Regions from separate parts of the Chryseobacterium sp. StRB126 genome, predicted to be linked through region 1. Evidence: riboswitches for the same ligand, from Rfam matches in the RefSeq annotation. Region 1 holds a riboswitch; each other region holds the start of a gene.
The links. A riboswitch is a leader RNA that binds a small molecule or an ion and turns the genes downstream of it on or off. The one in region 1 is predicted to bind S-adenosylmethionine.

Region 1 (3,285 bases):
TTCATTTGCAAATCTTGAAGAACTGTCTGCTCTTGTTGATGCAGATAAGAAATATTTATTGTCAAAATCATACTCAACCTTTCCAAGGAAACTTAATAAACTTAATTTATCACTTTTACCTCCAAAACTTACTAATAGAGAGGCTGCATCAGGCTCATAATAGTTAGGCAATGAAAAGCCTTGTCTGCTACCGGAAATGATCTGGTAATCATATTTATAAAATTCATGACCCCCCAATACATTAATATGGTGTTTTCCAAATCTCTTATCGTAAGTTAAAATATTACTGGTGGTATAAGAAAGGGTTCTGCTATTGGATTTTGATACAGAACCACCTGTCTCTTTTCCTTGGCCAAGAACCGGATTTGTATAATAATGTTCATTATAGCTAACTAAATCAACAGAAAAGCTTGATCTAAACTTCAGTTCCGGAAGGAATGTCAATTCTATAAACCCTTTTCCTGAAAAGTTATCAATCTTATTTTCATTTTTATCCAATGGTAAGCTTGCTGCCTGATTTTGATTCTGAAGTGCTGCAGTAGGTCTGTATTTTCCAAAATCATAAACCTTGTTTCCTTCAGCATCCAAGACATAAGAACCATCAGGATTTCTTTCATAATAAGGATAGAAAGACGGAACTACTCTTGCTGCCTGAATAATATTACTTGATTTAGAATCCGAAGAAGTTGGAGCCTGCTGAATACTGTTGGTATAACTTAAATTAACCCCAACATTCAGCCAGCTTTTAACCTCAGAATTAAGCTTTAATCTTGTATTATATCTTTTAAATCCCGATTCAATCGCCATTCCTTTATCATCCAGATATCCTAATGAAAAGAAATAGTTACTTTTTTCACTTCCCCCACTAATGTCCAGATCTACCTGATTTCTGGAAGCCACTCTCTGTAGAATATCTCTCCAGTCATCATTCCATAAAGCTTTTGCTCCAGGTAATAATTTTCCGTCAGTTCCTACAGGTTTTGGATAATTAGCTCCATAAGGATTAACTCCTAAATTAGAAATAATATTGTCTGTTGCCATTTGACCTGCCTGTTGCGCAGATATTGAACCTGATTGATATCCGTTTCTCATGGCTTCCCAATACAATTGGAAATACTGGTCTGTGTTAACCTTCTCGTAATCTTTTACTGCTCTGCCTGAGAATCCCTGACTGATATTTAGATTTACTCTGGCTTCCCCTTTTTTACCTGACTTTGTGGTAATGATAATAATACCGTTCGCTCCTCTTGAACCATATAAAGCACTTGCTGTAGCATCTTTCAGAACACTGATCGATTCTATATCGTTAGGGCTGATTGCATTGATATTTCCATCAAAAGGAATTCCATCCACAACATATAAAGGCTCACTGGAAGCACTTACCGAACCTACTCCTCTGATCCTGATCGTAGAAGTTGCCCCAGGCTGTCCTGAAGCACCAGTAACCTGAATTCCGGGTACCTGACCTTCCAATGCTTTCGTTACATTGGTGACAGGCCTGTAATTGATTTTATCGCTGGAAATAGTGGCCACTGAACCGGTATAGCTATTTCTTTTTGCCTTACCATAGGCAACCACAACTACTTCATCAATTTCCTTTTCTTTAAGTGTATCTTTTTTCGGTTTGGAATTCTGTGCACTTACACTTACAATTCCCAGGAAAAATACTGCAACTGGCGGAATCCAAACTTTAGAGTTAAATATATTTTTATTAATCATAATCAATTTTGTTTACCATATATTAAAATTTAGCCCTTTGCCGAAAAGTCAGCAAAGGGCATCGATAAATACGATAAACCAAATGCTTATTTTTCCTTTAAAGGCTGAATGTAACACCTTACACAATGCAGGTTGTTAAGATATCTTAGGGTCAGTTCCCTCCATCTTTCTTTATAAGCCGATCGAAATATGGTTGCAAAGCTATAAACTTTTAGTCTATAAAACAAGTAGACTTATCATTTTTTCATGATAATTTTTCTAAAATTAACATAAGTTTTTATTAAAAGCCATTACAAAAAGGGCTTTCATCAATTATCATTTTAACAAACATGACAAATATCATTATTAATAATTCAATAAAGAAAAGCAGTGAATTGACAGAAGTTTTTGATTTTTAATCGAAAAAACTTTTTAATTTTATAGAATGAAAGTTTTGATTATAAATGGACCTAACCTTAATCTCTTAGGTACCCGCGAACCTGAAATCTATGGAACTGTTTCTATGGAAACCTATCTGGACAACTTAAAATCTGAGTTTCGTGCTCATGAATTAAGTTATTACCAATCCAATATTGAAGGAGAGCTTATCAACAGGCTTCAACAGGATGATTTTGACGCAGTGGTGATTAACCCCGGAGCGTTCACCCATTACTCCTACGCTATCGCTGACTGTTTAAAGAACATCAGAAAACCTAAAGTAGAAGTTCATATCAGTAATATTTACAAAAGAGAAGAATTCAGACAAAAATCTGTTACTGCCGCCAATACCGATGCCGTTTTATCCGGTTTTGGAATGGAAGGATACAGATTAGCTATCCTTAGTTTAAAATAAATTCCTACAAATTTCACAGATGACACAAATTTTTCATTTGTGAAATTTGTGCTATCTGTGGGAAATACAAATAAAAAAGCCTCATCAATGATGAGGCTTTCTATTTATATAATATCTGATTAGATAGTTTGTTCCTGTAATTGAGGCCCGGAAGAGATCAATCTCTTACCTTCTTCAGTATTACAATACTGCTCAAAGTTCTTGATATATCTTGCAGCAAGATCTTTTGCTTTTTCTTCCCATTCTGAAGCATTTTCATACGTATCTCTAGGATCTAGGATCCCTTTAGAAACATTTGGAAGTTCAGCAGGAATTTCAAGGTTCATGATTGGAACCTGAACTCTAGGAGCGTTATCAATAGAACCATCAATGATTGCATCAATAATAGCTCTTGTATCTTTTAGAGAAATTCTCTTACCAGTACCATTCCAACCTGTGTTGACTAAATATGCTTTAGCTCCGTGTTCTTTCATTTTTCCGATCAATGTTTTAGAGTACATTGTTGGATGTAATGTAAGGAACGCTTCACCAAATGCCGGAGAGAAAGATGGCTGAGGCTCAGTAATTCCTCTTTCAGTTCCTGCTAATTTAGAGGTATATCCGCAAAGGAAATGGTATTGAGCCTGATCTTCATTCAGGATAGAAACCGGAGGAAGTACTCCGAATGCATCTGCTGAAAGATAAACGATCTTCTTCGCATGCCCAGCCTTAGATGGCAATACAATCTTATTGAT
Region 2 (3,285 bases), 180 kb from region 1:
AGAATTGTTTATTCCAAAGAAGTCCTGCAAAAGCCTGTCTTTGAACATTTCTTTCATCTTCATTGGAAGTGTCGTTTTGAACATCACTATAAAATTCCTCTGCTTCAGCCTGTCTGGTATCAAAAATCTCATCAAAATTGTCAAAAGGCTCATCACTTTCATGAGGACACAACCTGAATTCAAAAATCTGGGATTGCCCAGCTTCAATGAGTTCATCAATTAAGAAAGAAGCTTTAGTTCCTCTTTTCTCAGGATTTATGGTGTTATCGCGGTAAATGATATAGTTATTGATTCCATCTTTGAAATAAGTATTTTCTGCCTGAGGAGCCCCATACAACTTGGGGGTATTGGTTTCATTTTCACAGAATACACTCTTAGCATTTCTGTTTCTAGAGTAAAACTTTTTGATGGAAATACTGTCGTGCCCAATATTGATACTTCCGTCATGCGAAGCATTCATTTCTCCTTTATAGGTATTGTAACCCCATTTCCAGTTATTTCTGAACCATGTAGTAGGAGCCACAACAATAGGTGCATCAGACTGACTCCGGTTACAAACGGTTACTCTTACGAGAATATCATTGTGATCGGCTTTACAGTATTCAATAAAAATATCAAAATAGGCATCGTTATCAAAAATTCCCGTATCAAAGATCTCATACTCCGGTTCCTGTTTGCTGCGGCTTCCATTTACGGCAACAAGCTCATCATAAGGGAATTCATTGATTGGATATTTGTAAACCATTTTCATATAACTATGAGTAGGCGTATTATCCAGATAGTAGAAAATCTCCTTGATATCTTCACCATGGTTTCCCTGTGGATTACTCAACCCAAAGAAACGTTCCTTAACAATTTTATCTTTTTTATTCCAGAACGAAAGGGCAAAGCAGAACAGTTGCTTTACATCAGAAATTCCTGCAATACCTTCTTCACCCCAGCGATAAGTATAGCTTTCTGCATTATTATGATTGGTGTAGTTCCACGCATTTCCGTCCGGGCTATAATCTTCCCGTACATTTCCCCATTGCCGGTTGCTTACATAAGGTCCCCAGTTTTTCCATTTGGTATCTTGTAATCTTTCTTTTTCGGCGATCATATTTCATCATTTTTCAATACGAAGTTAGTTTTTTTGTAAAATAATTCCAATTCCTTTTATCTGAAGAATAATTAATATAGGCTTGTAATACTTGTGTTTAAGGGCTTTTTTTAATATTAAATTAATTTTTTTTTGATTTTAAAAGAAAAGAACTACCTTTGCACCATTCGTTCATTCAAATATTGAAAATGTTATCAAGAAAGGTTGAGGGATTAGACCCTATGAAACCTTAGCAACCCTTTGCGCAAGCAAAGAAGGTGCTACGTTCTACCAAAGTAATTTTGGACAGATAACTTACTGAAGTTCTTTTCAGCCATTTCCTGTGGCATTTTCAATTGTATTAAAATTTAATAGAATTGAAAACAGAACTAAACTATATTAATCTTTCGTATCAAACCAATTCCCAAAAGGAATACAGTATCTCGTTGAGCTATGAGCTTTTCGGGAAAGATCTGTTTACAGCCCCTATCATTTTAATCAATCATGCCCTTACTGGAAATTCAAACGTATCTGGTGAAAAAGGCTGGTGGAAACAATTAGTGGGAGAAGATCAGGTGGTTGATACCAATAAGTACACGGTTTTGTGTTTCAATATTCCCGGAAACGGATACGATCATTTTTTAATTGAAAACTATGAAGACTTCACCCCTTCAGAGATTGCGAGTATATTTCTGAAAGGATTAGAAGCTTTACATATTACAAACCTATACGCCATTATTGGAGGCTCCCTTGGAGGAGGAATTGCATGGGAAATGTTAGCAAAACAACCCAAGCTTGCAGAAATTTTCATTCCCATTGCCTGTGATTATAGAACTCACGATTGGCTTCATGCACAATGTCTGGTTCAGAAATTTTTATTGAATGATAAAGATGAGCCATTACAAAAAGCAAGAATTCATGCTATGTTATGCTATAGAACTCCGGAATCACTTAACAACAGATTTCAAAATAAATACAATCAGGAAAAACAACGCTTAGAATCGGAAGATTGGCTGGTTTATCACGGTAATGCATTAAACGAAAGGTTTAGTTTACAAGCCTACAAGCTGATGAATCATTTGCTGATGAATATAAATACTGAAGAAAAAGCTCTGGAGCGCATAGAAGCACGAATGCACATGATCTCCGTAGATACAGATTTATTCTTCCCGGCTTCTGAAATCCGAATGTGTTTTGAAAAGCTGAAAAAGAAAAAGGAGAATGTTTCTTATCACGAGATCCAATCTATACACGGGCATGATGCCTTCCTAATGGAATATCAACAATTAAATAATATCATAAAAAACATTTTATAGAGTCATGAAAAATGCTAACGAAATAAAATTTTTAAAGAACAGATCAATTGTCAAATTTGAAGGAGAAGATTTCTTAGGAGAAATCGGAATTGACGGACGAATTTTTAAAGCGCTTACTTTAGCGCGTATCAGTGTTGGAGTAATCTCTCAGCAAGCCATAGAAAACGGAATTTCTATTTTGGTTCACGAAAATGATGCTGAAAAAGCAGTAGCTTGCCTTATTGATGAATTTGAAGGAGAAAGAAAATCAGGAAAAGTATCCCAAATATATAGTATTAATAATGTTTCTGTTATTGGTTTTGTAGCAGAAGATTCCAATAAAGTTTTTGCAGAGTTGGCGAGAAACAATGTTTTTCCATTGCTTTTAAACAAAGTTGCCGGTGAGAACAGAGTAAACATCGTAGTTACTTCTTCACAGGACGAAAAAACAAAAAATATCATAGAATCTGAGATCTTCAAAAAGCCGAAGACTGTTCATCTGGCTATCATTGGTCATGGAAATGTGGGGAAAACATTAATCGAGCAGGTTTTAGAATCTTCGGAAGAAATTAAAAGACGTAAAAAAATAGATCTTAAAGTTGTTGCTGTAGCCAATTCAAAGAAAATAGCATTCAATAAAAAAGGTTTTGATACCAACTGGTCTGATGAGGTTCTAACAGCAGAGCAGCCATCCAATGTAGAGGAGCTAATTAACTTTTCCAATGAAAACCAATTGGAGAATCTGATTGTCGTAGATAACACAGCAAGCAAGGATTTTGTGAAAAACTACCATGCCTTAGCAGAAAATGGATTCGATCTGGTTTCTTCTAATAAAATTTTCAACACTCTTCCAATTGAAGAATACCGTAAACTAAGATATACGTTGAGTAAAAACAACAGACGTTATCTGTA
Region 3 (3,285 bases), 250 kb from region 1:
CTGGTAATGACAATTCTGTCTTTCACTTTAATGATATATCCGTCTACCGTAATAAAGAGACCTTTAACAGGCTGTAAGGTAAATCCTGCGCTGCCATTAACGGATGTTTCCTGCTTTAATTTATCAAATCCCAGAACTTGGGCAGCCTGGCTATCGTTATTAAAAATTCCTTTCCTTACAATTCCGGAACCTGAGGTTGAAATATCGGCAAAAGAGTTATTAAAGTACTGTTGCTGAAGGGATGGTGCTCTGAATCCCGTTCCAACGGCAGCTCTTACTGCATAATTTTTTACAAATTCATATCTTACGGCTAGTTTTCCGTTCAGGGTACTTCCAAAATCCGAGTAATTTTCAAATCTGGCAGCAGCATCAATATTCAGCTTTTTATCCAAATCATAGGAGAGATCTGCATACACAGCTGTAGAATGCCTGTCTTTTTTCAAGGCATTATCCGGTGAAAAACCTATGAAAGATTGTGAGCCTCCTGCTCCTATCACTTTAGAACCTTTTGTTGCAACATTTCCATTCTCGTCATATTGAGTGTAAGAAGCCTCATCTCCTGCTTTGATCTGGTATTGTTCAAATCTGAATTCACCCCCGAATGCAATATTGAAGTTCTTTATCTTTTTTGAAACATCAAGATTCACTGTATTTTGCAAGAAGCTATGAGCTCCTGCATAAAAACGGGTTGGTGATTTGATCCCCAGAGAGGCATTATTGGTATTACTTACGTTATAATTGAAGGTATTGCTTCCAAAGGTATTACTAAGGTCAATCAGCCAATCGTTTACATTATATTTCGCTCCTGCGGCATAGGAAATATCATAGATCTGAGAATTCAGAACAGCCTGAAAACCGTTAGGATAAATTGCTTTCACAATATTGAAGTCTTCATTAGGGAGTCTTCTGAAGCCATATCCTTTTCCTTCTTTAATACTGAAACCTCCAAAAGAATAGAATTTAAAATGATCATTCAAAGGATATTCTGAGTTGAAAAACAATTGTCCTTGTCTGATCTGTGCATCTCCAATCTGGAAATTGAAGTCATCTCTCGTTAATCCTCTTTCTTTAATCTTCGCATCATCTGCATCTCTGGCAGCTTGTATAGCTTCAGCATCACCAGCAAACTCATACGCAAAATTATTCCCGAAAATATCAAGATTATGATTTTGAGTTCTCGTTGTTTTTCCTCTGTGGCTTAACTGTAATGAAAGATTGATGAACCCGTCATTTTTACCCAAAGAAGTTCCATAGTTTACGCCTGCCTGATAAGTGTCACCATCATTTCTCCCACTTAATCCATAGGTTAAACTTGCAGAAGCGCCTGCATTCTTTTTTAAAATAATATTAATGACTCCCGCAATGGCATCAGAACCATATTGTGCTGCCGCACCGTCTCTTAACACTTCAATTTTTTCTATGGCAATAACAGGAATGGTACTTAAATCTGTTCCTACAGATCCGTTTCCTACTGTATTCTGATAATTAACCAGTGAAGTGGTATGTCTTCTTTTCCCGTTAAGCAATACTAAAACCTGATCCGGCCCCATTCCTCTTAGGGTTACAGGATCAATATGCTCTGTTCCATCAGAAGCAGATTGTCTTACGGAATTGAATGAAGGAATAACATAGTTCAGAAGATCCTGAGCCGTCATTTGCGGAGATGATCTTTGAACTTTATCGATATTGATAACATCTACAGGCACCGGAGTCTCCAGTTTTGTTCTTTTAACGTTACGGTTTCCGACGATGATGATGTCTTCAATTTGTTTTCCTTTTTCCTCCTGCTCCTGAGCAGCTACTAAAATTGTTCCCAGTAATAATACAGCTGTACTTAATTTTTTCATCTTTGTTCTTGCCAATTAATAATATTCTTCCGCAGATCATGCTGCAGATATACAAGACTTCAAGAAATGGAATTCGTATAAGAAATATTGACTTCACTTATCTCCCCCACCGGGTTGGAATTAGCACCTTTACACTTCTGGAATTGTGTTGGTTGCTAAGGTTTCATTGGGCCAAATCCCTCCACCTTTCTTGATAAATCTAGTGCAAAGGTAGACTTATTTTTCAAATATGCAAAAAGTGACTCATTCCCTTGAAGAAAAAAAGGCAAACTTGCTGATTTGCAAGTTTGCCTTTGTATTTATTTTACAATCATCTTTTGAATAGCTATTCCGGTTTCTGATTTCAAATGAACCAGATACGTTCCCGGTGGATAATTTACCTTTAGCTCATAAGTCCCATTTTCTTTTTCCAGTTTAAACGAATCCAGCTTTTTACCCGTCATATCGAAGATCATAATTTCTCCATTTTTAGCTTTATTAAAAATCAATTTTGCTGATCCACTTTTGATAGGGTTATCTGCAATCTGAAGAGACAATTTATTTCCTGCGTTTACATCTGAAACAGATAAAGCTCCGGCATAGTTTCCAAAAATCCTGAATTCTCCAGGCTGTAACGTAATGGGAGCTATTGTAGAGCTAATATTTGAGATGGTATCATCCATCAGATTTTTCCACTGACCAACATATGGGAAATAAGGAACCACATTTTGTGCTGCCGTAGAGTAATTGGCAAGAACTACCACGTTTTTCATTCCGTTAATTGTGTTGTCATATACATAAATTCTTGTAATTAATCCATCAGGATCATTGGCCAGATTGTTTGATTCTATGCTATAGGTTTTTGATTTGAATATAGGATTGGTATTTCTGATATTAATAATCTTCGCCCATGTATCATAAACAGCCTTTCTGTTGGCATCGGTATCATATCCTAATGTAAAAGCTACCGGTTTTTCATCAGTTCTACATCCGTTGTTAATGCTTCCATCTGCACATCTGTTGATACTGAATTCATAACCTAATTCTCCAAACTGCCAGATCATTTTCGGACCGGGAATGGTAAAGAATGTTGCTCCAAATGTTTTCATTCTTTCTAAGGCCGTATTCAGGTTCTTTACACTATACCCTCCATTGACAGCACCATAACTCAGGTTTTTAAACATCAGCCTTTCTTCATCATGGCTTTCACCATATCCTACTGCTCTCATACTGGTAAATCCATGAAGATTATGATTCATACGGTCATAATTGCTGTTTTCCTTATAGCCCATCGTATTCTGATTATAAGGCTCTGTCTGTTTATTCCAAAGCATCACTCCTTTTCCTTCTGCTACTCTGTAATTGGCCCATTGCAGTTCTTCCTGATCTGTTCCCAGATGTTCAAAGATCATATAAGAATTAGGATCAATTGCCCATTGCTTATCTGCATAATTCTTTA

Region 2: it holds a riboswitch for S-adenosylmethionine, as region 1 does, so the genes downstream of both, CHSO_RS00055 (alpha/beta fold hydrolase) here and CHSO_RS00895 (SusC/RagA family TonB-linked outer membrane protein) in region 1, are expected to answer to the same signal.
Region 3: it holds a riboswitch for S-adenosylmethionine, as region 1 does, so the genes downstream of both, CHSO_RS24530 (TonB-dependent receptor plug domain-containing protein) here and CHSO_RS00895 (SusC/RagA family TonB-linked outer membrane protein) in region 1, are expected to answer to the same signal.

What each region holds. Positions count from the first base shown of each region.
Region 1 covers NZ_AP014624.1:189,111-192,395, forward strand. Annotated here, with positions in the region: gene CHSO_RS00895 (SusC/RagA family TonB-linked outer membrane protein) at 1-1,719, opposite strand, end outside; SAM riboswitch class I at 1,803-1,899, opposite strand; gene CHSO_RS00900 (type II 3-dehydroquinate dehydratase) at 2,144-2,551, shown strand; gene pckA (phosphoenolpyruvate carboxykinase (ATP)) at 2,671-3,285, opposite strand, start outside.
Region 2 covers NZ_AP014624.1:12,881-16,165, reverse strand. Annotated here, with positions in the region: gene CHSO_RS00060 (MGH1-like glycoside hydrolase domain-containing protein) at 1-1,099, opposite strand, end outside; SAM riboswitch class I at 1,288-1,395, shown strand; gene CHSO_RS00055 (alpha/beta fold hydrolase) at 1,456-2,394, shown strand; gene CHSO_RS00050 (ACT domain-containing protein) at 2,399-3,285, shown strand, end outside.
Region 3 covers NZ_AP014624.1:5,443,594-5,446,878, forward strand. Annotated here, with positions in the region: gene CHSO_RS24530 (TonB-dependent receptor plug domain-containing protein) at 1-1,847, opposite strand, end outside; SAM riboswitch class I at 1,942-2,047, opposite strand; gene CHSO_RS24535 (alpha-amylase family glycosyl hydrolase) at 2,147-3,285, opposite strand, start outside.